Regions from separate parts of the Paenibacillus sp. GCM10027627 genome, predicted to be linked through region 2. Evidence: riboswitches for the same ligand, from Rfam matches in the RefSeq annotation. Region 2 holds a riboswitch; the other holds the start of a gene.
The links. A riboswitch is a leader RNA that binds a small molecule or an ion and turns the genes downstream of it on or off. The one in region 2 is predicted to bind preQ1.

Region 1 (10,460 bases), on a different contig from region 2:
TACCGTGCGGCGATTTCGGCAAGCGTATCCTCCATAAAACCAACGATTTCCGAGACATTGGTCGCTACTTTTTTGGCATATTGATAATTGCTGTTCAAATAACTTTCCGTTAACGCCTCCTTGTTTTCCTTCCAGGCATAGAGACTGCCTATTGCCGCAGTAATCAAAACCGCGCCCGATACGAGAAAAAAGAGGAGTGTACTCAGTTTAAATCCTTTGCGCATCATTTTTTTGTCAGCGTGCATGGAACCACCTTCTCTTGATGAAGAAACAAATGTACGGGAACGAAGGTATTGGCAGCAGGCAAAGGCCCCCTGAAGAGCAATACTTTATCCTACTAAAATAATCGGCTGCTACGCAAATAATCTTTAATATGAAAAAGGCCGCCCCGGTGGGCAGCCTTCACTTTGCTTGCTGTTATTTCGATTCGCCATGCAAATAATTGAAAAACGGAACGTCTACCCAAAACGTGTAGGGCTGAATGACAGCATTCGGATCAATTGCCTTTAACCCTTTGACCACTCTTGCGGAATCTTCATTCAAGGAGAACGGATGAACCGTATAGGTGCTGTCCGGATCGATGATGAGGTTGTTTGTAATGACCTTATAACCCTTTAATTCCGTTGCGGAAAAATAAAGCGGCTGCCACCAGGAGCCGGCAATGAGCCCGGCCTGATTTTCTTCGTTCTTTTTGGCATAGGCGAAAATAATGTCTTGGAAAGCTTCCTTATCCCGTGCCGTAAAAAACTCGAATTCCAAATCGTATTCTTTAGAATAAACGATATAATTGCCGTTTTTGATCTTTACGGCATTTGGTCCAGGGTCGCCCCATTCCGGCAAATGAACGTAAGCCGACGTCTTAGGCTCAAATTGCACTTTGGCGTTAAGTCCTTCGCTGCGCAGCAGGCCGATTAATTGAATAGCATGCGTCAAGTCGGAATGGCCGTACGTAAGCGCGAGCGAATCGACAAAGCCCGATTCATAACGGGTATCCTTCAAATTGTAGCCCGTAATCAACTTCTGCTCCAACGCTTCGTTGACTAAAGACTGAAGCTTCGGCGCCTGAATCACATCCGATGTCGCATAAGCCTGATTCAGCTTGGCGATAAGATCGGCGTCGGTTAAATAACCGATATAATTTTTATAAAGCCCTTTCGTCTCCAGCACTTTGCCAAGCAGCACTTCGGCAAGCTCTTCGCTTGTGTTCCCCTTCGCTTTAAAGCCACTGTAAAAATTGGACGGAAGCAAGCCTGTATCAACCGCCGCAGCAAGCTCTTGAGCGACTCCCGTTCCAAGTCCCGAGCTTGAAATGCCAAGTCGTTGGAGCGCCTTGTTTACTTTGGCAGCCGGATATGTATAAGCCAGCTCCTCCAAATCCGCCGCTCTTACCGCAATGGAGATGGCAACCGCATTCGTTAGCGGCCCTTCGCCTTGGACCGACGGTCCTTTAATAATCCCTTTGTCGTACAAAGCAGCTGACGGCTTGAACAGCTCGTCTCCTGCCTTAACGTCGGTAAAACTGGCTTTGCTGTCTTTTGCCGGCTCATAATTCAACACGCCCGCAACAGCCTCGATATATTCGCCTTTTGTAATATCGCCGCTCAGGTCGACGTCATGTTTATCCTTTAAAAACAAGCTGTATTCCGCCGCTCCGTCCCCTTGAGGCGCAAGGTAGCCGGGTGCAGCCTGCACGGCAGGCTGTACGAATAGAAGCGTAGATGCCGCAAGCAGCGCAACCGCCCATTTGCCGCCAGTACGTTTGATCGTTGTTGTCATGAACAGTCCTCCTCGAGTGATGTTTAATTCCTATGTATCCAATCGGAATTAATGGTTTTAGTGATTATAGCAACCTCTGAGGAAATCTGTCAATGAAAAAATAAGCATGTTTTTCCAAACCGCCGCTACTCCATCTCCCGGTAGCTTTCCTCATCCGCCAAACTTTGAATCTCGTCCGATGTGATGGTCATGCAGCGGTAATCGCTGCTGCTTGCCTTCCGCTCCGCTTTTTCCTTCAAAAATCTAGGACTGCCCATCCCTGCTTCCTCGTCGTAAACAAGCAATATTCCATCCGTTTTCCGCAGCATAAGATCGTCTCGCGCTGTAAACTGCCAGACTCCCTCATAAGGGCCTTTGGTGACGGAGGCGTAAAAATCGACGCCATGCAGCAGCTCATTGAAGTAGGCCTGCTTATCTTCCTTCCAGCCTTCATGCGGATTGCTGAACGCCGTCAAAATGGACAGTTTGAGCGCAGGGTATTTCTTCTTTAGCTCAATGACCGCTTCGCATGCCCATAGATCGACGCCGTATTGCCCCGGAGTAATGACCCATTCCAGCCCCTCCTCCAAAAGAGGAACAAGCCGGTTTTGGATCGCCTTTTGAATAAACCGGATGCCCTTGTGCTTCTGGCTGAAAATATTGAGTTCATGCGCGCGGTACCCCGTTACCAAAACGTTTTTCATCTGCAACAACGCCTTTGCGTTTAATCGTTTATTGGAACTGTGCTTTCAACCTAGATAGTCTCTCTATCATTAGATTATCGGTTATCGACTTTTTCCGGATACATATCGTGGTTCATCAAACGGTGTTCCGCCATCGTTTCATATTTGGTGCCCGGACGGCCCCAGTTGCAATAAGGATCGATGGAGATGCCGCCGCGAGGCGTAAATTTGCCCCAAACTTCAATATAGCGCGGGTCCATCAGTTTGATTAAATCATTCATGATGACGTTCATGCAATCCTCGTGAAAATCGCCATGATTGCGGAAGCTGAACAAATAAAGCTTGAGAGACTTGCTCTCCACCATGCGGATGTCGGGGATATAGGAAATGTAAATGGTCGCAAAATCCGGCTGCCCCGTAATGGGACATAAACTTGTAAATTCCGGGCAATTAAATTTAACAAAATAATCGCGTCCAGGGTGTTTGTTCTCGAAGGATTCCAGCACCTCAGGCGCATAATGAAAGGGATACTTAGTCCCTTGATTGCCGAGCAGCGTAATGCCGCCCAGTTCTTCTTTGTTTCTGCCTTCCATCGTCGTCGCACATCCTATCTTTTATTTTAAATCATACCGGCGTTCCATGAACTGCCGAATTTCGTCTATGTTAAACACCTTTTTTGTTGCCCCAAACAAAAGTATGAAGCTGCGGCAGCACAAACACGCTTCGAAGCGCGTCGTCAGCCATCGTCGCTCCGATCAGCCAATCATACCGCTCTACTAAATAAGGAAGCATGACCCCCGGATCCGTTTCCGCCAAATTGCCGTTGCCCGCCTGCAAATAAAACGGCACACCGGCATAGCGTTCATGCACCCTTTTCCCGTAGGCTAAATCGTCCTCGTCGAATACAACCGTCTTGAGGCAAAAGCTCTTCCCCGCTTCGCGCAGCTTTGCGACAATGCTGTCCAGCTCATCCCAGTCCGTCCCCATCCCGGAGCTTGGCGGTTTGGGGGATAGCGTTAAATCGTCAATTTCGGTAAACCAGTGCTGCCAGCGGCTGCCTTGCGTCTCCAATGCCACTCTCATCCCTCGCTCCTGCAGACCGGAAATGAGTTCATCAAGCTGTGGAAGAAGGGCGGGATTGCCCCCGGAAATAGTCACATGGTCAAAAGCGGTGCCGCCGATTCGCGCCAGCTCTTCCATCACTTCATCCGCCGTCATAAGTTTCATCTCATCTTTCCCCGTACCGTCCCAAGTAAAGGCGGAGTCGCACCAAGAGCATTTGTAATCGCAGCCGGCCGTTCGGACAAACATCGTTTTGCGGCCAACGACCATCCCTTCGCCCTGAACCGTCGGTCCAAACACTTCCATGACAGGTATCCGTCTAACGTTAGCCATGACCGACCGCCTTCCGCTTAGGGCGGTAAACGCAATAGCTCGTTGGCGTCTCGCGGAGAAACACTTGAAGGCACTGCGGGCTGTTGGAAGTTTCGTCCAAATGCTGCTGAACGAGCTCGCAAATGGTGCGAGCCACCGCTTCTGTAGTCGGAAAGCGACTCGGTTCTTTGTCGTCGAAGCACTCCGTATCTTCGTTCAATACAGAGTGGTCGAAACGACCGTGAATCAGTCGCTTGATGGTGGCGAAGTTGACCAAAAACCCAGACTGATCCAGCTCATCCCCGGCAATCGTTACATTTGCGTAATAGGTATGGCCATGCATAAGGCGGCATTTCCCGGCCTCTTCCGAAGGCACATAATGGGCGGCGGCAAAATGAAAGTCTTTATTCAGCTCGTAGCTGTAATCATGTCCGGGAGAGGGGTAAATTTGCTGAAGCATTACATCAGCGCCCCTTTCGCTTCCCGTGACAGGAGGTAATCCTGCAGTCCTTTGCGGCGCAGCTTGCAAGCCGGGCATTGTCCACAGCCGTCGGCTCTCACGCCGTTGTAGCATGTCAACGTACGTTCCCGTACGAAGTCGAACGCGCCAAGCTGGTCGGCGAGCGCCCAAGTTTCCGCTTTATTCAGCCACATAAGCGGCGTATCCAGCACAAATGGGTAATCCATAGCCAAATTTAATGTGACGTTCAAAGATTTGACGAATACGTCGCGGCAATCGGGATATCCGCTGAAATCCGTTTCGCAAACGCCGGTTACAATATGGCTCGCTCCGATTCCCTTGGCCAGCACAGCGGCAAAAGACAGAAAGAGCAGATTGCGGCCGTCCACAAACGTTGTAGGGGGTTCGCCGTCCTTTTCCTCAATGGCAATCTCGTCTCTGGTCAAGGCGTTTGGCGCCAGCTGGTTCAACAGCGACATATCGAGCACATGATGTTTAATTTGGAGCTCCTTCGCAATATCGGCCGCACAATCCAATTCCAGCTTATGACGCTGGCCGTAATCGAAAGTGACCGCCTCCACCTCGGCAAATCTCTCCTTTGCCCAAAACAGGCAAGTCGTACTGTCTTGGCCGCCGCTAAACACGACAACCGCTTTTTGTTGCTTCAACATTGTGCATTCTCCTCTCCATGTTGAGAAGACGCAGCTCCGCTCCGGCATGCCAAATTGACTAAAGCAGCCTTTAGAAAAAAGAAACGGCGCCCGCAGCTCAGTTATGAGCCGCGGCGCGCCGAACACAAAAACGACGATACCTGAGGGACAGGCCACCGTTTCGTTTTAGTTTTTTATAGAGGGAGTTCGCGAACCTCTCCCGGACGCCGACTTCGAGATCGGCCGTGCGCACCGGATTTGTTTCAGTTGTTCAATCGTACTATAGCATAGCCTTAGACTTATGGGAACAAGATTTAGGTCGACTCCTACAACCCCTTCAGCGCCGTAAGAGTACGGACGGCATGATCCAGCAGGTCAGGGATATCCTCGATTTGCTCCTCGCCGATACGGCGGTGAAAGCCCAGTTCTATCGTATTGCTGTAACCGCCCTCTCCGCTCCCAAACGTTCGGCTTAACGTTTGAACGGGCTTTTGCTCCGGATGCCAGATGTCTTCTATACAGCGTTCTATGCCGGCGCACTCATCCTCGTTTAAAACCGTCAAAATAAATCGCAGCGCAAGCTTGCTGCCATGCGTTCCTTCTTCTTGCTCCAAAATTTCGGCCGCCAGCTCGTTAAGCGTAGCGCTTAGCACAAGCTCAGCCTTGACACGGCTATCTCCAGCCAGCCTAAAGCCTAGAGCAAGCTCCCTGGACATAACCGCCATATCCAAAATGTCCCTGCGGCCAGTAATTTCAATGATTCCGTCCAAATTGTCCAAGTCGTAAAGGTTGTTTTCGAAGGCCACTTTCAAGTTGTCAAACACAGTCGGATGAAACATTCCTCTCCCCCTTTCGGATGACTTCCATTTTAATGGAGAGAGCCTTAGGATACAAATGCAAAACCGAAGTTTGCGTTAAAGCCCTCTATTTCCGTATACTGATAAGTAGACGAACAATGCTAGATGCTCTAATTTAGTAGAGGTGACCAAGTGGATAACTTAAAACAGGCATACGAAACGATGGGGCTGACGGAAGCGGCTCCGAAAGAAGAAGTAGAAAAACGCTATATGACGCTTATGAGGCGCGAGCGCTCCCGCTCAATGGGCGGCCAGAGCCAAAACAACTCCTCCCCGGACGGAGTCGAAGTCGATTTTGCACAAATTACTACGGCATACAAGCTCATTCTAGCCCATGAAGACGGAAAGATTACGCAAGCCTTTAACGAGCGCGAATACGGAAAATATAAGGGAATGGCGGACAAAGCGCAAAAGCTGGATCACTTTTGGCGTTATTATAAGTTTCATACGCTAGGCGCCATCGCGCTTGTTGCGCTTTTGATCTACGGAATTACAAGTTATGTTGACTACCGCGAGGAGCAAAAATATTTGGCCAGCCTCCCGCCTATCGATTTGAGCGTCGGTTTTATGGGGACGTTTATGGAAGATGAAGACAATGGTATAAACGCACTGAACGACGCCATGCTGAAATCATTTCCCGACTGGAAGCGGCTGGAGTCTTCCATCGTTTTTGTACCCCAGGAACAGATGAACCGGTATGCCTATTTGCAAAAAGCGCTTGTCACCATGATTTCCGAAAAACCCGACATCTACTTGATGGACCGCTATATGTTTGAATGGATCGGAAATCAAGGCGCTCTCACGAAGCTGAACGAAATACCGGAGCTCGCGTCCGCAGTTCAAGGTCCAAACTCGCTAAAGCTGACAGTGGAAGAAGTCGGCATCGAAGGAAGCGGCACAGAAGCCGTATACGGTTTCGATCTGGGCAAATCGCAATTGTTTAAACAATTGCCTATGGCTTCGGCGGGCGAGCTCATTGTCGGCATTCGCAGCGATGCGGCCCATCCCGAAAAGGCCATTCAATTTATTGAAACTTTTTTAAAAACAGTTCCGCAATAATTCGATCCGCCGCTGCTCTCGCAGCACGAACGCAGCAAAAAGCTCCCTTGGCTCATTTAGCCACAGGGAGCTTTTTTGCTGCAAGTAATACCGCCGCTAGTCCGCTACATTCCCATTAAGGCACAAGCAGCCAAAGCGCAGGAACATTGCTCGGCTCCCAACCTGTCAGGGAAGTATGGGTCTGACGGCACTTATACACAAGACCGTTGTAGTACACGAGCGTATTGGCCGCATACGAGGTGTTTGGAGCCCATAGCTGGACTGGAGGCGGAGCCGCCGTTGTCCCTTGAACCGTGCTTGGCCCAGATTGATTTTGCGCGGCATCGAAAGCATAGACCGTAAACGTATACGTTGTGCTCGGAGTTAGCCCCGAAGCTGTAAAGGACAACGTATTTTCAGTCGTAGTCGCGATTAGCGTGGATCCTTGATAAATTTTATAGCCCGTAACTCCAATATTGTCTGTAGATGGCGACCACATAATTTGAATGGAGGTTGAGGTCGGCGTACCCATCACATGAAGTCCGCCAGGAGCGCTTGGCGGGTCAATATCGATAATAGGAGGCAACGTTGTCGCATTTACGACAGCGCTTGGCGTAGACACATTGCCCGCTGCGTCAACGGCGACGACATGATACGGATACGTGCTCGCAGGCGATAAGCCAGTAGCCGTGTAAGAAAGCGTGGCTCCGGATACCGTTCCGACCAGCGTCGTGCCGCTGTAAATCCGGTACTGATTCACTCCGACATTGTCCGACGAAGCCCCCCAAGACAAGGAAGCGCTTGCGCTCGTCGTTCCCGTTACCGTAAGCGCAGAAGGCGCGGTAGGTGCAATAGGATCGGGCGGTCCTGTGAAATTCACGTCAATGACGTTATAAAATGCGTTGGCCGTATCCGCAATTTCCCAAACGGCGAGAATCACTTGATACCCCGTTCTGGAAGGAACGTTGCACGTATCCGAATACGTAAACGGCGGACGCACTCCTCCGTAATTGACCGTGCAGAACGGAGTCAAGTCGAAGGAGTCGCGAGTGAGCGCGGCATCCGGGTTCCAGTTCTGCTTCGTAATATAATACTTCCAGCTTGTTGTGGCATGCGCCGCCGTCAGCTTCCAGTTAAACGTAACCGTGCCGCTGGAAATGTTCACTTTGGTCCATCTCGTTGCAAACTGTTGATCGAGCAGTGGAAACGCGCCGTTCGCGCTTGCAATTTTGCCGTCGGCTGGTCCAGCTGCAGGAAACCCTTTTAACGCTTCCAAGCTTTGGGGCTCGTAAATGATTGCACCGCAGTTCGTATTTTGGCCGAGCTTGCACAAGTACGCTCTGCTTGAAGGCCCTTCCACGTAACCGTGCGCGGAAGCCTTATCCGCAATAATGAGAGAGCATACGAGAGCTAAAGCCGCAAATCCCAGGAACCATAACCACTTAGTTAAACTTGTCCCATTCAAACGTTGTGCATTCGCCATAAACTTACCTCCTTAAGGGATTAGTTGTACCTAACAATCGTACAAAATCCTACGCTTAATAGAGTGCCTGCAACTCCTTTCCATCATATTTATATAAACGCAAAAATGATGCGCTCATATACGACGGGATGGTAAATTCGAGCTTGAGGACAGTTTATTGAAGAAGCCGTCTTTTGGTGTGGACATGTTGAAGAGTAAAACGAAAATGAGGAAAATATCAGTTAAGAAGGAAATCGACAGACGGTAGCAGTGGGCTGAATGCGGGAATGGTAGAAAGAATAAGAGGAGGAAGAAATGCGGCGACTAAAAATTAATACCGCTTTCAATAGAGGTTTTATGGGAAATTATTGATAAAAATGAAACGTTTTCTTGGATTTCGACTATAGATTATCATGACTAAATGGTCTTGTAAAGCAAAAGATAGACAACCTCCTCTCCCCTATCGTCCGCTCTAAAAAAATATTGTTAACCACAGCGCAAAAGATATGGTTAACCTTCTATTTTTCATGTTACATTAGCTGTAGTTCCCTATAAGAGAGGCGGATTCCATATCTATGTACCGTAATTTAAATTTATCGGTCAAGTTAATTTTTATGTTAAGTCTAGTGCTGGTCATTGTATTCGGCCTATATGGAACCATCAATCTAAACACCTTAAAAAAAACGAGCATAGAAAAAGCGGAAATCGAAGCCCACAGCGCTGGGAAAGCTTATGCTGAGCTCATCTCCAGCACTATGCACGGCTACGAATCAACCTTGACGACGATGTCCGAAACGCTGCTTAGCGCAAGACATAAAATGAACCGGGAAGACGCTACTCTTTTGCTTGAAAGCGTGTTGGAGGAAAATTCAAGCGCTTACGGCATGTTCACTCTATGGGAGCCAAACGCCTTTGACGAAAAGGATGCGGAATACGCGGGGAGCAGCGGCGACCCTACCGGGCGCTTCAATGCCTATGTGCTGCGCGAAGGAAACATGATCAAACGGGACCGTCTCGTTCAATATGATAAAGAAGGTACAGGGGATTATTACCTGATCGCCAAAAAAACATTAAGAATGCAGTATATGGAGCCCATGCTTTATGACGATGGCGTAAACAAAATTATGAAGTCGACTATTGTAATGCCTATTTTGGATGATTCGGGCCAATTGCTTGGCATTGTCGGCTTTTTCTTGACGCTGGACAGCCTTCAGGAAGCGGCCGCGGAATATAAGCCACTAGGCGGCTACGTCGCCTTAATTACGGAATCCGGCACGTATTTGTCCAACCCGACCGACCCCGATTCCATCGGGCTGCCTTTTGGCGACAACCCGGAAAAGCTGGTCCTTTGGCAAAAACTGATCGACGAGAAGCAAATGGACGGTTATACGCTCAATTCCAAAGGAAAACGGGTGATGCGGACGTTTGATGCCATCAATTTGCCGGGATCGGAGCAAGTTTGGTATGCCCAAACAGCGGTAGAGGAAAGCCGCATTCTGGAAGACTATGCAAGCAGCAGACAAGCTACTCTTGCATTGACAGCGATTGCAATGGTTCTTCTGGGCGTTGTCGTTTATTTTATGGTGCGGCAAATGATCGTTAAGCCCGTTCAATCGCTGATGGGCGTCATGAAGCAAATGGCTGGTGGCGATTTAACAGGGCAGCTGAGAATACGCTCCAATGACGAAATCGGGCAAATGAGCGGTGCCTATAACTCCATGTCCGTTAAGCTTAGAGAGATGTTCAAGCTCGTATCGGAACTTGCCGTTGCCGTAGGAAAAACGTCGCAGCAGCTAACGGCGGGCTCCTCCGAGGCCAGCAAAGCATCCAAAAAAATAGCGGAGTCCATCCGGCTTGTCGCCAGCGGGGCGGAATCTCAAAACCGGACTTCCGAGGATACATCCCAGGCCATTCAGGAAATGGCGAGCGGCGTCATGAGCATCTCGGAATCAAGCGCAGATGCAACGGCCTCAGCGGAGCAGGTTGCTATCCAAACGAGACAAGGAAACGAGCGGATACAGGAAGCAGTGGAAAAGATGGGTTCCATCCACCGCACCGCTGCAAATACCGAAACCGCTCTGCACCAGCTTATGGTCAAATCGGAAGATATCGAAGAAGCGATCGCACTTATTGCGCAAATTAGCGTACAAACGAACTTGCTTGCTCTAAACGCCGCAATTG
Region 2 (10,460 bases):
AACATGCACAAGCGTCCCGGACACTTGTTGCGGCTGCTGCAGCAAGTTCAGAATTGGACAGGCCACCTCCACTGCATCATGCAGCTCTGCCAGTTGTTCCGCCGTTGCGCTCGACTCAATTCGCAGTGTGTAAGAGATGTTGTAGAGATAAACGGGAATATGCTCATACCCCGGCTTGCCCCCTAGCGGATGAAAATCCCCCGTCACTTCTGCCTCTACCGCATCAAGCGGTACACCGCGACTCGCCGCCTGAATTAACGTTATATGCGACAAGCAGCTTCCAAGCACGCCAAGTTGCAGCTCGGGTGAACCAGGTCCAAGCTGATGTCCTGCAAAGTCGGGCCCGCTGTCACTGATCACTTGAAAGTCGCGAATCCGAATTTCCCGTACGCCGCTTCTTCCCGCCACTCTGACACCAGCTTTCAACTGTTGCGAAACGACGACGCTTTCCTCCGCAAATCGCTCATTGCGGGCGTCAAGCGCCTCCTTTTTGTCTTGCAAATACTCGTTTAATTTGCTCATCGCGCACGCTCCTTTTTTTAAAAAATGCCTTCCCTTCGTTCGATAAACTTCACTCGTTAATTCATTCATTCATTCATTCATTCATTCGTACATTCATTCTTTAATTCATTCTTTAATTCATTCGTTCATTCATTCGTACATTCATTCGTTCACTCGTTAATTCACTTGTTAATTCATTCGTTCGTTCACTCGTTAATTCACTTGTTAATTCATTCGTTCGTTCACTCGTTAATTCACTCATTAATTCGTCCATTAATTCATTCGTTCATCCGTTAATCCTCTAGTTAAATCGCTCACTAAATTTCATTCCTCAAACCTCGTTGCCGTAAGGCTTGTTTATTCTTTTCTCCATGACGCTTTGAAGATAGCCGTAGACGATAGCAACCAGCCAATACAAAATCGCTGCTGCCAGGAAAGCTTCAAGAAATTTGTAGGTTTCCGCGGCCATCAGCTTAGCCTGCGCCATCATCTCCGTCAGCCCAAGCGTAAAGCCGAGCGACGTCTCCTTAATAACGGTCACGACGGTGTTCCCGAACGACGGCAAAGCGATACGAACCGCCTGAGGCAAAATAACGCGTCTCATACTCTGCCAGCGCGTCATTCCGATCATTTGGCAAGCTTCCCACTGCCCATAATCGATGGAGCGTATAGCGGCCCGAATAATCTCCGCTAAGTAGGCCGCGCAATTTAAGGTGATCCCTATAACGGTAGCCCAGTAAGCATTAATATCACCGAATGCGGGAAACACTTGGGGAATCCCGTAATAAAGAATAAAAAGCTGCACAAGCAAAGGCGTTGCTCTAAAGAACGAAATATACACTTTTGACAAGGTCGCCAATATAAAAATGTTGCGTCTAATCGCCGTTTCAAGTAAAAAACCAAGAATTAGTCCAAAAAGGATAGAAAAAACAGCAATCGTAATCGTTAAATACATAAACTCAAGCAGACGCGGCAGCGCCGACAGCAAATACGCCAAATCAAACATGGATGACCTCCCTCTTCTCCAGCGCGGCTAGCGGCTAGTTGTCGGGATTCGTCAAATCCTGAGTAAACCATTTTTCAGAAATTTTGGCGAGCGTGCCGTTATCGCGGAGCTTCTGAAGCGCTTCGTTCACCTTGAGCACCAGCTCCTTATTTTCCTCTTTGTTCACAAAAGGATTGGCGGCTGGAATCGTCGTTAATTGCTTGCCCCCTAGTTGCAGCGGAAGCTGAGTTTTTTGAATGGTGCCTAAAGCCGAAGCTTTAGTAGCAAAAGTCGCGTCAATCCGGCCAATCGCTACATCTTGGAAACCGGCGTCCGCCGATTCATAGTTTACAATTTCAATTTCTCCCTTAGTGTCGAACTCCTTAACCAAGTTAACAAAATTTGTTCCGAGCTGGATGCCAATCTTTTTCCCCTTCAAATCCTCCAGCGACTGAATTGCATCGTTGCCCTCCTTGACGACGAGCTGAGCGCCGGAATACACGTAAGGATCGCTGAACAAATATTTTTTCTTCCGCTCCTCCGTCACAGCGATGGAATTGGCAATCGTATCGATTTTTCCGGTATCGAGCAATCCGAATAAACCGCTGAATTCCGAGGTTTTCCATTCCACCTCATAGCCGGTCAGCCCTGCAATTTCTTCCCATAAATCGACTTCAAAACCTTCGAGCTTATTCGTTTCACTGTTCTGAAATACGTAAGGGTAAAAGCCCCCTGTTGATCCGATGACCAGCTTTTTGCCTGAAGCTTCCGCCTTCGCGCCAGTCTCTTCCCCTTTCTCAGCACATGCCGTCAGCAACAAAACCACGCTTAACAACGCTAACAGCCATGCTTTACGCCCCGCTTTTCCTCTGTTTTGCATCTCCGAACACTCCCTTAACCCTCATTTTGTCACCCTCCATTAACATAGTTATCCTATGAATTTAATGGGTATTGAGCTATAAATGATTATAAGGTTCATTTTTGCCGCCTATCCAATACCAATTTTCATATTAAATCGATCGTTCCAAACCTATAACGTAACGAGGCTTATCCGCGCCGACCAAAGCCGATTCCGTCAAACGCCCTTGAAGCTTATGAAAATATTCCACAACATAGATTCTGAACCGTTCGAAGCTAGGCGACAGCTCCTGACGTTCCGGCCAAGAAAGGCTTATTGTACGCGAGAAATGGGAATCTGCGATCAGCACGGAGACGGTGGAAGGATCTGTATTGTCAATTTCCCATAACGACGGGATAAACGAAATGCCGATCCCAGCGCGGACAAGCTTATGAAGCATGGACGGGTCCTCCACTTCAAAAATCACATTTGGAGAAAATCCGGCTTTTTGGCAAAGTCCATCCGTCGCATCTCTTAGGCCAAACCCGCCTTTTAAGCCGATAAAAGCTTCCTTCTCCAGTTCCATAAGCTGGACGGATTCCCGGCTGGCAAGAGGATGTCCGGCTGGCACAAGCAGCTTCAACTCTTCTGTGAACAAAGTGATGTTTGTTGTACCCGGCAGCTCAATAGGAGGCGACGAAACGCATAAGTCGATTTCTCGATCCTTAAGAAGCTGTTTCATGGAATGATAACAGCCTTGCTGAAAACGGAATCTCGTCTCGGGATGTTTGGCGACAAAAGCGGCAAGCATCTCGGATACAAACGGCAAATGAATGGAAGCGAGCGTAATCACCTCTTCATAATTGCCCGAAATGCGAATCGCTTCGCGTTTGCCTTTCTCCAGCTCGGTAAAGGCCCGTTCCACATGCTGCAAAAAGGATTTCCCCGCCTCGTTCAGCCGAATGTTGCGGCCCAGTCGATCGAACAAGGCAACGCCAAGATCATCCTCTAGCCTTGCAATCGTTTGGCTTAAGGAAGGCTGGGCGATATTCAGCTCTTTCGCCGCTTGTGTGATATGCTCTCTCCGGGCGACGGTTTGGAAATATTTCAATTGCAGCAGGTCCATACACTCTCTCCTCTCTTTTTGGAAAACAGCTCTTTGAGACCAAAAAAACTCGAAGCTTGTGCTTCGAGTTCTACAGCCGGCTGTTCGATCTCAATTGTGGAATGTATTGAATATTCTGTATGTTTATCCCTATTCTAGACTTAATCATAGGGATGGTCAATACTATTCATTGGATGCAGGCGCATGATTATACCGCTGCCGCTTTTTTGCTCAGCTCACGCCTCACTGCCGGAATGACCTCTTTAGCAAATAACTCAATGGAGCGGGCTACCTCAGCATATGGAACGCCTCCAATATCCAGTTGAAGCGTATAGCGGTTATGCCCGATTAATTCATGCTGGTATAGTATTTTTTCAATAATTTGCTCGGGACTGCCGACAGCCAGCGCATTGTCCGCTCCGGTAGCAAGCTCAAATTCCTCTCTCGACAGCCGGTCAGCCGGGTTGCGCCTTTGCATAATATGTTCAAAATAGTTGGCGTGATACGGGAAATATTCATTAACCGCATCATGCCCTGTTCTCGCAATATACCCATGGCTGGATATGGCCACCGGAAGCTGCTCCGGCCTGAAACCGGCAGCCTGCCCCGCTTCTCTATAGGCGTCGACAAGCGGCTTCAGCCGAATCGGATCGCCGCTAAGCTGCGCCAATGCAAGACCAAGCCCCAGTCTCCCCGCCCGCTCCGCGCTCGCAAGCGTCCTTCCTACGCCGATCCAAATAGGCAGCTTCCCGTTCAGCGGGCGCGGCGCCACGCCGGATTCCGTCAATTCAGGACGGAAACAGCCGCTCCACGATACCTTTTCCTTCTCATTGATTTGCAACAGCAGCTCGATCTTCTCTTCATACAGAGCATCGTAATCGGCCAGATCATAGCCGAACAGCTTGTATGTATCCTCCGTAAAAGCCAGGGCTCCTCTACCGGCAATAAGCTCGGCTCTTCCATTGGACAGCAGGTCAAGCGTGGCAAAATCTTCATACAGCCGCACAGGATCCGCTGCGCTTAGTACCGACGTTGCACTGGTCAGCTTAATCCGCTTCGTATGCTGAGCAATGGCCGCAAGCACAACAGGCGTAGCCGTGACCGCAAAATTTAGCGTATGATGCTCGCCTAGCCCGAACACATCGAGCCCTGCATCTTCCGCAAGCTTGGCTGCCGCTACAATGTCATCCAGCCTTTGCTTCGCGCTAATCGTACGTCCGTTATGCGGATCAGCGGTCAAATCGCCGAATGTATATAGCCCAAATTCAAAGCTCATCTCTAATTCCTCCCGCAAATCATCTTTACCCTCCATAGTAAAGGGGGAAGGTGTGCAAACTCCAATATGAATTTTCATATTGAATTCATAGGCCAGACCAATGAAAGCGATAGCTAACTTAATATTGGATTTGCACAATTTTATACCGCTATAATGACGATAATAACCCGATAAAACCGATAAGAATAAATGGAAAGGGGAAATAAGAGATGACCGTAACTTTACATTCGTCCGGCAAAATCAACAAGCTAGCTTTAAAAAATCGGCTCATCCTCGCCCCCATGCAGCAGCGCCAAGGAACTTCGGACGGTCATGCGACGGACTATCATGTCCAGCACTACGGCCGCTTGGCAGCGGATGTTGGTCTTGTTATTGTGGAATCCACTTCCGTTTCTCCTGAGGGCAGACTCTATCAAAATGATATTAGCATCTATTCCGACTCTCACCTAAAGCCGCTCGGCAAAGTGGTTGAAGCCGTGCATAAAAGAGATGCGCGCATCTTTATTCAATTGTCGCATGGCGGCAGAAAATCAAATCCTCGGCCCGGCGAAAGGCTGCTTGCCCCCAGCTCGCTTGCTTTTAACGATGAATACGGCGTTCCAAACGCAGCAAGCGAAGAAGAGATCGGGCGCATCCTTGAGCAATACCGCACAGCAGCGATTCGCAGCAAGCAAGCCGGCTTCGACGGCATTGAGCTGCATGCGGCGCACGGGTATTTGCTTCATCAATTTCTATCGCCGCTCACCAATCGTCGCTTGGATCACTATGGAGGGAGTCCTACCAATAGGCTGCAATTTGTTTTGCAGGTCGTCCTCGCCGTCCGCGAAGCCGTAGGCCCCGATTATCCGGTTCAAATTCGGGTATCCGCTTCCGATTATGCGAAAAACGGGCTTATCCCTCGCCAAGTTGCAGATATTCTTAAAGAGCTCGAACCGCTGCTGGATGCCGTCCATGTCAGCTCAGGCGGCTTAACGCCGAATCGTCCACAAGATATCCATCCCGGCTACCAGCTCCCTTATGCCGCTCTTTTGAAATCGGAGCTTACTTTGCCCATTATTGCCGTTGGCGGCATTCATCAGAAGGCTTTTGCGGAAAGAGTCGTTTCGGAGCATCTAGCCGACTTCGTCGCCGTAGGGCGTCCGCTGCTGGAAGACCCTGATTTTGCAGGGCGGCTGCTGGGCAAACAGCCTTTCCTCATTGCGGATTGAAGCTGACCCTTGTTGTTTATCACGTTACAAAAAGGCGGTTATAACCATGTTGAAGCAAGCTCGGCCCCGGCAGGGAACTAAGAGGAAATATACCGGAATGTTATGGGCGATAGCCATCCTCGTGCTGATGTCCGCATGCAGTTCCGAAACGAAAGAAGCCTCCTCCGAACCGAAGCAAGACCAAAGGGTCATTCGGATCGGTACAAACGGCTCTTTCTATCCTTACACTTTCAAAAACACGGAAAATGGAGATCAACTGGACGGCTACGAAATCAATATTTGGGAGGAGCTTGCGAAAAAGCTGGACCTTCGCGTCGAATATACGTTAACGGACTTCGCCAGTTTGTTCGGAGCGCTGGAATCAAACAAAATCGATACCATTGTCAATTCGATCGCCCTCTCTAAAGAGCGGAAAGAGAAGTATTTGTTTACCGAGCCTTATGTATATTCAGGAGCACAGCTAGTCGTCAAAAAAGAGAACACCACGATCCATTCCCTTGAAGACTTAAAAGGAAAAAAGATCGGGCTTGTCGCAGGCAATAAAATTATGCTGAATTACATTAAAGAAGCCGATCCCGAACAAAAAATCGAAGTGGTCACCTACGAAACGGGAGAAGGAGCTTTCCGCGACGTCCTGCTCGGGAGACTGGACGCTACCTTTTCAACCAAAGCCGCTGCGCTTGCCCAGATCAAAAAAACAAATCAGCCGCTTAGGCTCGCTGGCGAGCAGTTCGTTGTCATTCCAGCAGGCAGCCCATTCCTTAAAAATGATCAAAACGAAATCTTCGTCAAAGAAGTGAATACCGCGCTTGCGGAGCTGAGAAATGACGGCACATTAAAGCGGCTTGCCGAAAAGTGGTACGGCGAAGACTTAAGCCAGCCGGCGGAGTAAGGCGATGAACTTCGACCTGTCCTATTTTGTAAACAGTCTCCCCCGGTTGTTAAGCTACTTGCCCATTACGCTCATGCTGGCCGTTTTGTCCATGCTGTTCGCCGTTATTCTCGGCATTATTTTGGAGACTATGATTCGGTCACCCCTAAAAGCTTTGTCCGTTTCCGCAAACGCGTATATTTTGTTTTTTCGGTCTACGCCACTGCTCGTCCAGCTGTTTCTGCTCTATTACGGGCTGCCGCAAATCATTCCTTCTCTTAGCGCCATGGATGCGTTTCAAGCTACCGTGATCGGAATTAGCCTGAACAATGGGGCGTATTTGGCGGAAACTTTTCGAGGGGCGATTGACTCCGTCGACCGCGGGCAGATGGAGGCCGCTCAATCGGTTGGCATGACCCGCCTGCAATCATTCTATCGAATCGTGTTCCCGCAAGCCTACCGAATCGCTCTTCCTTCGCTTGGCAATACGTTTTTGGTCATCATCAAAGAGACGTCGCTCGGCTTCACGCTTGGCTTGACGGAAATGATGGGGCAAGCGAAGCTGATGGCCGCCGATACGCTCAAAGTGATGGAAACCTTTCTTTCGGTCAGTCTGCTCTACCTCATTGTCGCCCTCCTCTTCGGCAAGTTCCAAGGGAAGCTGGAGAAAAAGGTCGGCCGACCTTATGCGGGTTAGGTTAACGGGTTAGGTTAACGGGTTAGGTTAACGGGTTACGTTACCGGGTTGCGTTACTAGGTTAAGTTAACAGGTTAGGTTAGGCGGTAAAGTATACTCCAAGCCATATCCGCCGTAAAAAGTCTTCTTGCCGATAGCAAAAAAATCCATCGCCAAAGGGCTGCCCCTATGGCGATGGATTCGTTTATTCTATACCCGGCTCTTACTGGCCAATATGCGCGTCCGGCGCTTTGTCAGCCACCAAGTTCAGCGAAATACCGTGCTCAAGCAGTGCTTTCACGCCGCATAGCACCATGGTATAACCGCCCATAGAGTCCAGCGCTTGTCCGACAACCTCATCCCCGCTACCTGAGAAACCCCAATTTTTAATCGTCACATACGTCTCCTGCTCGGCTAGCTCCGCAAACGTCCATTCCACCTTTGTTCCATCCGAAGACTCGATTTTGATCCGCTCGTTCGGCACCAGCTCCAGCACCATCACCTCGTCGACGGCACCATACATTTCCCACTCCCACCGAACCGTGCTTCCCTGTTCCAAACGGCCGCTGCTGCGGGTAAACCAGAATCGGGTCGTTACAGCCGGGTCGACGAATGCTTCATATACTTCATTTGCAGACCTCCGGATCAGCATTTCCGCTTGTACAACCGGCATTTCATTTAAATTCACTGCCATCAACCCCTTTCATCCTAATTATCCCGGTATTTCCGGGCTTGCGGTTGCCTTCTCATAAATCTTTCCATATCGGTTTCAAAACCATATCTCTAATATAATTCATGGGCATCATACGTCCCCATTATCCCTGTCATCCATTCGAATTCCGGGGCATTCGTTATAACCTCCACAAGCCATTTTACAAATAGTATAAAGGAGCCGGCATGTTGTCACCAGTTATTGCTGGTGTTTTTCGATGAGTTTTTAAAAGATGACTATATTTTTACCAAGGTAGTTGCTCCCACCCTTTATTTTCACCTTTTCAGCAGCAGGAAAAGCTGTTATGATAGTGGCTGTCTGCTTCGGCAGAACGCGGTTCGTAACCATCCCGCGACAACAAAACTAGGAGGCTTTTTCGATATGTTTAATTTGTTTTGGGGCGTGCTGTTTATGCTCGTCCACTTTGGCCTATTTTTGCTGTGTTTTCGGATGTTTGGCAAAAAGGGGCTGTACGCCTGGATCGGCTTTGCGACGGTTATCGCAAATATTCAGGTGACAAAAACGATTGAGATGTCCATCGGCACACTCGCCATTGTGATGACGCTCGGCAATACGATTTATACGTCCATCTACATGACGACGGATTTGCTCAATGAAAGGTACGGTCAGCAAGCTGCCAAAAGAGCCGTCTGGTTCGGTTTCTTTACGCTTATTGCCTCGACGATTTTGATGCAAATGACGCTCGCCTTCGTCCCGCAAGCCGAAGATTTTGCCCATGAGCCTCTTACCGCTATTTTCGGGTTTCTTCCGCAGGTAGCTGCGGGCAGTATGTGCGCCTATTTTGTCAGCCAGTTTCTCGACGTACGGGTATTTAGCTACCTTAAGGAAAAGTTTCCGGTGCGCAACCAGTTTTGGATTCGGATTAACGGAAGCTCGCTCGTCAGCCAATTTGTCGATTCCCTTGTGTTTTGTACGATTGCTTTCTACAAAGTGCATTCCTTCGATATTTGGATTCAAATCTTCCTGACAACGTATTTGCTTAAGCTGCTCATTTCCTTCCTCGCCACGCCAGTCCTTTACTGGGCAAGGAATATGAAGGTACAGGAAGATTAAGTTTCGTTTTGTTGAAAAACGAAGTATACACAAAGAAAAAAAAAGAGAGCCGATCGGCTCTCTCTTTTTTCATAGAGGGCTTTCATTTCGCAACCCTATCTCCCCAGCCTATTTCAGCTCAATCACTTCCCCGTCTTCAGGAACGGCAGCCACATGCTCCAATTTCCGTTGTTTCAGAAAAGCTCGAAGATGCTGCCGTTTGAATGTGCAATGACTGATAGCGTCCATATGTACGGCAACAAGTTTGGTGGCGGGAGATACATCTGTAATACGAACGATATCTTCGGCAGTCATCGTGATGATCGTTCCCAGCAGCATTTGTGCGCGTGGTGTATTCAGAATTGCAAAATCCGGTTTGGACTCCCGAAAAACAGCTTCGATTTCAGGTGTGTAGATGCAATCGCCAACGATATAAACCGAACCGTCCGCTGATGTGCTTACAATAAACCCGGATACAGGACCGAGCAGCTTAGCCGTATAACCCGGAGCATGCCGGCCTTTAATCCTCTTCATATGAATGCCGCACCATTCATGCGATTGCTCAATCGCAACGACGTGGCTAAACCCGGCCTCTTTCAAAAAGTCCATATCTTCGGGCTGACAAAAGACAGCCATTTTCTTATTCAAAATGGACAAGGCCTTTTTATCCAAATGGTCAAAATGTCGGTGAGTAAGAAGCAATGCGTCCATTTGCTCGAAAAAATCAAGCTGGACGGGAAGAGGCGTTAACGGATTACGGCGAAGTGTGCGAGTGAAGGGTACCGGCGGCAGCTCGCCTGGAGCGCTTAACATAGGATCAATCAATATTTTTTTACCGTTCACGTTTAATACCGACGTAGCGTTTCGGATGTGTTGAAACGACATAGTCATGGTTATCATTCCTTCCGTTTCACAATTTTAGTACCGACCGGTCTCTTTTAAATTAACATAATCTGAATGACAGATCAACAATAATTATCCAGCTATCGATTGAGCGCAGAACGAAAATATGATATTTTAAGACCAATCGGTATTTTTTGAAAGAGGGATCGCTATGGGAAAAGGACAAGCTACAAAAGAACATATCATTCGCCAATCCGCCGGATTGTTTAATACTAAAGGATATGCAGGCACCTCTCTGTCCGAAATTATCGAGCGTGCTAATGTGCGCAAGGGCGGCATCTACAATCATTTTGAAAGCAAAGATGAAATCGCGTTATGTGCATTCGACTATA

Region 1: it holds a riboswitch for preQ1, as region 2 does, so the genes downstream of both, queC (7-cyano-7-deazaguanine synthase QueC) here and ACFQZE_RS15800 (queuosine precursor transporter) in region 2, are expected to answer to the same signal.

The regions. Positions count from the first base shown of each region.
Region 1 covers NZ_JBHTHB010000001.1:282,732-293,191, reverse strand. The annotation lists gene ACFQZE_RS01275 (sensor domain-containing diguanylate cyclase) at 1-245, opposite strand, end outside; gene ACFQZE_RS01270 (hypothetical protein) at 418-1,776, opposite strand; gene ACFQZE_RS01265 (SLOG family protein) at 1,902-2,459, opposite strand; gene queF (preQ(1) synthase) at 2,534-3,031, opposite strand; gene queE (7-carboxy-7-deazaguanine synthase QueE) at 3,102-3,833, opposite strand; gene ACFQZE_RS01250 (6-carboxytetrahydropterin synthase) at 3,826-4,272, opposite strand; gene queC (7-cyano-7-deazaguanine synthase QueC) at 4,272-4,940, opposite strand; PreQ1 riboswitch class I at 5,103-5,146, opposite strand; gene ACFQZE_RS01240 (hypothetical protein) at 5,249-5,761, opposite strand; gene ACFQZE_RS01235 (J domain-containing protein) at 5,912-6,838, shown strand; gene ACFQZE_RS01230 (lytic polysaccharide monooxygenase) at 6,954-8,300, opposite strand; gene ACFQZE_RS01225 (methyl-accepting chemotaxis protein) at 8,855-10,460, shown strand, end outside.
Region 2 covers NZ_JBHTHB010000004.1:231,747-242,206, forward strand. The annotation lists gene ACFQZE_RS15755 (OsmC family protein) at 1-522, opposite strand, end outside; gene ACFQZE_RS15760 (amino acid ABC transporter permease) at 833-1,507, opposite strand; gene ACFQZE_RS15765 (amino acid ABC transporter substrate-binding protein) at 1,542-2,366, opposite strand; gene ACFQZE_RS15770 (LysR family transcriptional regulator) at 2,497-3,450, opposite strand; gene ACFQZE_RS15775 (LLM class flavin-dependent oxidoreductase) at 3,638-4,705, opposite strand; gene ACFQZE_RS15780 (oxidoreductase) at 4,915-5,913, shown strand; gene ACFQZE_RS15785 (transporter substrate-binding domain-containing protein) at 5,960-6,805, shown strand; gene ACFQZE_RS15790 (amino acid ABC transporter permease) at 6,810-7,481, shown strand; gene ACFQZE_RS15795 (SRPBCC family protein) at 7,684-8,154, opposite strand; PreQ1 riboswitch class I at 8,500-8,545, shown strand; gene ACFQZE_RS15800 (queuosine precursor transporter) at 8,554-9,246, shown strand; gene ACFQZE_RS15805 (MBL fold metallo-hydrolase) at 9,355-10,116, opposite strand; gene ACFQZE_RS15810 (TetR/AcrR family transcriptional regulator) at 10,280-10,460, shown strand, end outside.